Linked DNA regions of Reyranella humidisoli. The protein of the gene in region 2 interacts with the protein of the main gene of each other region in a pairwise test. Links are inferred from orthologs where the notes say so. Each region holds a gene or a part of one and is shown on either strand. Other genes may lie near its edges.

The links.
Region 1: the proteins of KQ910_RS04335 (region 2) and def interact in binary tests that used the Escherichia coli proteins (3 or more experiments, as listed by UniProt). The link is inferred for Reyranella humidisoli from one-to-one orthologs.

Annotation. Positions count from the first base shown.
Region 1 is NZ_JAHOPB010000001.1:1,309,202-1,312,380, forward strand. Bases 181-3,042 are described here. They hold def (peptide deformylase), read left to right. Parts: upstream 181-1,254; coding sequence 1,255-1,830; downstream 1,831-3,042. Other genes in these bases: argB (acetylglutamate kinase), read left to right, coding at 292-1,206; KQ910_RS06390 (phosphodiesterase), read right to left, coding at 1,973-2,791; KQ910_RS06395 (ABC transporter ATP-binding protein), read right to left, coding at 2,802-3,042. Also shown: KQ910_RS06375 (2OG-Fe(II) oxygenase), read right to left, coding at 1-176; more of KQ910_RS06395, read right to left, coding at 3,043-3,179. UniProt on the Escherichia coli protein: Removes the formyl group from the N-terminal Met of newly synthesized proteins. Requires at least a dipeptide for an efficient rate of reaction. N-terminal L-methionine is a prerequisite for activity but the enzyme has broad specificity at other positions.
Region 2 is NZ_JAHOPB010000001.1:874,825-877,918, reverse strand. Bases 1-2,777 are described here. They hold KQ910_RS04335 (aspartate-semialdehyde dehydrogenase), read left to right. Parts: upstream 1-770; coding sequence 771-1,784; downstream 1,785-2,777. Other genes in these bases: KQ910_RS04330 (tetratricopeptide repeat protein), read left to right, coding at 1,919-2,777; KQ910_RS04340 (Bug family tripartite tricarboxylate transporter substrate binding protein), read left to right, coding at 1-675. Also shown: more of KQ910_RS04330, read left to right, coding at 2,778-3,094.

The DNA.
Region 1 (3,179 bases), 430 kb from region 2 along the record:
TGATACTCGCCCTGCCCGTAGCCGTGGCGCTGCATGACGATGTGCTTGCGGAATCGGGCCTGCTCGGGCCACAGGGCGGCCAGCGCCCGGCACGCCTCGGCGTCGATCAGGTTCTTCGCCACGGTGAAGCCGCGATTTGCCAGGGTTTCGCTGTCGAAAATCTGTGTAGCTGCCATTCGGACATCCTGACGCGGCGGGACCGGTTCTTCTATCCGCGACCCGCCTGATATATTATGCGCCTTGGCCCTCTCCCGCGCGGAGAGGGCTTTCGTTCAATTGGGGATGCTGGAAATGGCCGAGGCTGTTCAACCGGACAAGGAGCAGAAGCGTCTCATCCGCATGGCGGAGACGATCTCCAAGGCGCTCCCCTACATGCGCCGGCACAACGACGCCACCTTCGTGGTGAAGTATGGCGGCCACGCCATGACCGACCCGAAGCTCGGCGACCTTGTCGCCCGCGACGTGGTGCTGATGAAGCAGGTCGGCATGAACCCGATCGTCGTCCATGGCGGCGGCCCGCAGATCAACAAGATGCTGGAGAGGGTCGGCATCAAGAGCACGTTCGTGAACGGGCTGCGCGTCACCGACGCCGCGACGATGGAAATCGTCGAGATGGTTCTGGCCGGCTCGATCAACAAGGCGATCGTGGCCGACATCAACGAATGCGGCGGCATCGCCGTCGGAATCTGCGGCAAGGACGGCAACCTGATCCTGGCCAAGAAGGTCACGCAGATCCGCGATCCCAAGACCGGCGAACTCCTCAATGTAGACCTGAAGCAGGTCGGCGAGCCCGCCAAGATCAACGTCATGGTGCTGGAGCAGCTGCGCCGCGCCGACGTGATCCCGGTGGTTGCCCCGATCGGGTTCGGCGTGAACGACGAGCTGACCTACAACATCAACGCCGACACCTCGGCCGGCGCCATCGCCGGGGCGATGAAGGCCAAGCGCCTGCTGTTCCTGACCGACGTGCCGGGCGTCCTCGACAAGGACGGCAAGGTGATTCCCGAGATGACGATCGAGCAGGCGCGCGCTCTCATCGCCGACGGCACGATCTCCGGCGGCATGATCCCCAAGGTCGAGAACTGCATCGATGCGGTGAACTCGGGCGTCGAAGCCGCCGTCATCATGGACGGGCGGGTGCCGCACTGTCTCCTGCTGGAAGTCTTCACCGAAGCGGGCGTCGGCACCATGGTCCGGCGCAGCTGAGCCCGGTCTGACCTTGAAAAGCCCCTTTTCCCTGCATATTTAGGCCCAATGGCTCTCCTGCCCATCCTCACGGCGCCCGATCCGCGCCTGAAGAAGAAATCCCTGCCGGTCGACGCCGTCGACGCCGGTGTGCGCCAGCTCATGGATGACATGCTGGAGACGATGTACGACGCGCCCGGCATCGGCCTCGCCGCGCCGCAGGTCGGCGTGCTGAAGCGTGTCATCGTGCTCGACATCGACCGCGAGGACACCAAGACCGGCCCGCTGTTCATGGCCAATCCCGAGATCGTCGCGGCGTCGGACGAGGACGTCGCCTACGAGGAAGGCTGCCTCTCGGTGCCGGACCACTATTCCGACGTGGTTCGTCCCGCGACGGTAACGGTTCGCTACCTCGACCGTGACGGCAAGCAGCAGGACCTCGCCTGCGACGGCCTGCTGGCGACCTGCGTGCAGCACGAGATCGACCATCTCGACGGCGTGTTGTTCATCGACCACATCTCGGCGCTGAAGCGGAACATGATCCTTCGCAAGCTCCTGAAGGCGCGCAAGGAACAGGAACGCGACGCGGCCGAAGGCCGGCCCGCGAAGGCCCACGCGAAGGAAGATCCCGAGCACGCACTCTGAGGTTGAGGCGGGCGCGACGCGCTGACCACAACCAAGGTGTCATCCTGAGCGTAGCGAGGGATCCTTAATCTTCTGCCGCGCGAGGATCCCTCGCTACGCTCGGGATGACACTGTTGTTGGAGCGAGGCTCCTTGCAAGCGATTCAATCGATCAGCTTGCCGTCGGCATCGAAGAACGGAAACGGGCCCTCATAGTCGCCGATGACGGCGGTGTGGGTCACGAGCTGGCCGTCGTTCCACCAGTGCAGCATGAATCCCGGCGGCTCCATGCAGAAGCGGCTGGGGGCATCGGGATGGATGTCGAGCGCCACCTGATGGGCGGGACTGGGGCAGGTCATGGCCGGCCGGCCACCGACCTGGGCGTGGATCGTGCGATGGAGATGGCCGCACAGGATCAGTTCGATCTGGGCATGTTTTGCGACGACGTCCGCAAAGGCCTCGCGGCCCAGCAGCCCGATCTTGTCCATGTGGCCGATGCCGGTGACGAACGGCGGATGGTGCATCATCACCAGCGTCGGCGCTTCCGGCTTGTCGGCCAGCGTCCGGTCGAGCCAGTCGAGGCGCTCGCGGCAGAGTTCGCCGCCGCCCTGGCCGGGGACCAGCGTATCGAGGCCGACCAGGCGCAGCGGATAGTCGTCGATCGCGAACTGCAGGAACCTGCCCCGCTCCGGCAGGTAGCCGCCGTCGCGGAAGGCGTCGCGCATCGCCTCGCGCTCGTCGTGATTGCCCGGGATGGCGACGATGCGCTGCCGGATCGGCGCCAGGATCGACTTCAGGTGTTCGTATTCCTCGGGCCGGCCGAGATCGACGAGGTCGCCGGTCAACAGCACGATGTCGGGTTGCGGGCTCAGCGCCAGAAGCTCCTGCACGCAGCGGCGCAGCATGGAGGCCGTGTCGACCTTCCTGTAGGCGAGCTTGCCGGGCAGCTTGATGTGGGTGTCGGTGATCTGGGCAATCAGCATGTCATGCTCCTCACAGGACCAGCAGGCCGCGCGGATCGATGGCCAGGCCCACCGCCTCGCCATGCTGGAAGTCGCGTCGCGCCGTGCTCTCGATCACCAGCGGGCGCTCCTCACCGACATCGACGAAAAGCCGCGTGCGGTCGCCCAGGAAGAAGGCCGACGCCACCTTGCCTTGCAGGCTCGCCGCCTCGCCGCTCTCGGCGACACGGATGTCCTCGGGCCGGAACAGGATCTCGGTCGCCGTGGCGGGCGCTTCGGCCCAGGGAACGATGCCGGCTTTGCAGCGGAAGATGCCTTCGCGGGCCGTGCCGGTCAGCCGGTTCATCGTGCCGATGAAGTCGGCCACGAAGCGCGTGGCCGGTCGCTGGTAGATCTCGCGCGGCTTGCC
Region 2 (3,094 bases):
ATCGGCCTCTACAAGACTCCGGGCTACGATCCGCTGAAGGACCTCTCGATGGTCGCGGTGACCGGCGGGGTCTCCAACGTCCTGATCGTTTCACCCGACAATCCTGCCAGAACCGTGGCCGACCTGCTGGCGCAGGCCCGCGCCAAGCCTGGCGAGCTCACCTACTCGTCGGGCGGCGTCGGCACCAGCCACCACATGTCCGGCGTGCTGCTGGAGTTGCGGACCGGCGTGAAGCTGCAGCACGTGCCCTATCGCGCGACGCCGGCCGGCATCCAGGCCGTCGCCAACGGCGAGGTGGCGATGGGCTTGTTCAACACGCCGACGGTCATCGGCCTGATCAAGGGCGGCAAGCTCAAGGCGCTGGCCGTGACCAGCGAGTCGCGCTCCACCCTCCTGCCAGACGCGCCGACGATGATCGAGGCCGGGGTCAAGGAATACGTCGTGAACACCTGGATGGGCTTCGCGGTCCCGGCCGGCGTGCCCGAGCCGGTGATCACGCGTCTCAATGCCGAGATCAACCGCATCGGCCAGTTGCCGCAGGTGCGCGAGAAGATGATGGGCCAGGGCATCGAGATGCTGCCGCCAGGCTCGCCGGCAGCGGCGCAGAAGCTGGTTCGCGACGACCTCGCAGTTTGGCTCCCCATCATCAAGGCCTCGGGCGCGTCGGCCGAATAGGCGCCACCCGGCCCCATTCTTGCCAAAGCGGAGCGGTGCGCGTATCTCCCCCTGTCATTCAATCAGGGGTGCGCGCACGTTAGGCGCATATTGTCATGGGCTACAGAGTCGCCGTCGTCGGCGCGACCGGGAACGTCGGTCGCGAAATGTTGCAGATCCTGGCCGAGAGGAATTTCCCGGTCGATGAGGTCGTCGCGCTGGCCTCCTCCCGTTCGGTCGGCCTGAAGGCTTCGTTCGGCGACAAGTCGATCCTGAAGGTCCAGGACCTCGCCAAGTTCGACTTCAAGGGCATCGACATCGTGCTGAGCTCGCCCGGCGCCAAGGTGTCGGCCGAGCACAGCCCACGCGCGGCCAAGGCCGGCGCCGTGGTGATCGACAACACCTCGTACTGGCGCATGGATCCGGACGTGCCGCTGGTCGTTCCCGAGGTCAATCCGCAGGCGATCGCCGGCTACAAGGGCCGCGGCATCATCGCCAACCCGAACTGCTCGACCATCCAGATGGTTGTCGCCCTGAAGCCCATCCACGACGCGGCCGGCATCAAGCGCGTCGTCGTGTCGACCTATCAGTCGACGTCCGGCGCCGGCAAGGAAGCGATGGACGAGCTGGTCAGCCAGACCAAGAGCTTCTTCGTCAACCAGACGCTCGACCCGGTGAAGTTCACCAAGAACATCGCCTTCAACGTCATTCCCCAGATCGACGTCTTCATGGATGACGGTTCGACCAAGGAAGAGTGGAAGATGGTGGTCGAGACCAAGAAGATCCTCGACCCGAAGATCAAGGTCCACGCGACCTGCGTGCGCGTGCCGACCTTCGTCGGTCACGCCGAATCGATCAATCTCGAACTCGAGCGGCCGCTCGAGGACGACGAGGCGCGGCGCATCCTCTCGGCGGCGCCCGGCGTGCTGGTGGTCGACCAGCGCGAGCCCGGCGGCTACGTGACGCCGAAGGAGGTCACCGGCCAGGACGGCGTTTTCGTGAGCCGCATCCGCTCCGATCCCACGGTCGAGAACGGCCTGGCGATGTGGGTCGTCAGCGACAATCTTCGCAAGGGCGCGGCGCTGAACGCCGTGCAGATCGCCGAAGAGCTCATCAAGGGCTACGTCTGAAGCCACGCGCCATCGACGCGCGGTGAAACGAATGGCGTGGACCTCCCGGTCCGCGCCATTTTCATGCGAGGACGGATGCTTGTGACGCGCGGCTGGGCTAGACTGCCTGCACCGCATTGTCCCGAGCGAGTTCCGTGAACGACACGCCCAACTTCCACCCGACGAAGCGGGAATCGGCGGCTTCCAGCGCGCCGACGCCGTTGTTCGGCAGTGCGGCCGACAGCTTCGTGCAGCAGCTGCGCCTGGCGTCGCAGGCCCATCGCGCCGGCCGGCTCGACGAGGCGATCGCATCCTACCTGCGCCTGCTCTCGGTGCGCCCTGATCACGCCGAGCTGCACAACAATCTCGGCGTCGCGCTGCGCCTCGCGGGCAAGCTCGAAGCCTCGGTGTCGCATCATCGCCTTTCGCTGGCGGCCGATCCCGCCAACCCCGCCCTGCATTCCAACCTCGGCAATGCGCTTCGCGCCGCGCACCAGTTCGACGAGGCGGTGAAGCATCACTACCAGTCGATCGCGCTCAGCCGCGACTACGCCGAAGGTTTCTTCAATCTGGCGCTTTGCCTGCGCGATCTCGGCCGCCTCGACGAGGCCGTCGGCTGCTTCAGCCGTGCGCTGACCCTCAATCCCGACGGCCGCCGGATGAGGGTCGAATTCGCCCTCGCGCTGCTGATGCGCGGCGACCTGGCGGAGGGGTTCGCGGCATACGAGACGCGCAAGCGCCTGCCCGAGACGCCGGCGCCCGAGTTCGCGCAGCCGGCCTGGGACGGCGGGCCGCTCGAGGGCAAGCGCATCCTGCTCTATCCCGAGCAGGGCCTGAGCGACGCGCTGCTGTTCGTCCGCTTCGCCCGCGACCTGAAGCGGCGCGGCGCCACGGTCGTCGTGCTCTGCCAGGCGCTGCTGAAGGAATTGCTGCGCGCCGTCGACTATGTCGACGAGGTCGTGGCCGAGGGCGAGAAGCTGCCGGCGTTCGACGTCCATGCCTCGATGGTGTCGCTGCCGCATCTCTGCAGGCCCGATTTCGCGACCTTGCCGGGCGCGCCGCCCTATCTTCGTGCGCCGGAGGAAAGCCGCATCAAGCTCGGCCACCTCGACGCGGCGAAACTGCGCATCGGCATCTACTGGGCGGCGATGCCCGGCCAGGCACAGGACCGGCAGCGCTCGGTCCCGTTCGAGCAGTTCCTGGCGCTTTCGGGCGATCCGGAATTGCTGATCTTCAGCCTGCAGGGCGGCGTCCATCAGAAGGACATCCAGACCTTCGGCGCGAACGGGCTGGTGCACGATGTCGGCCGCGGCATCTTCGATTTCGCCGAG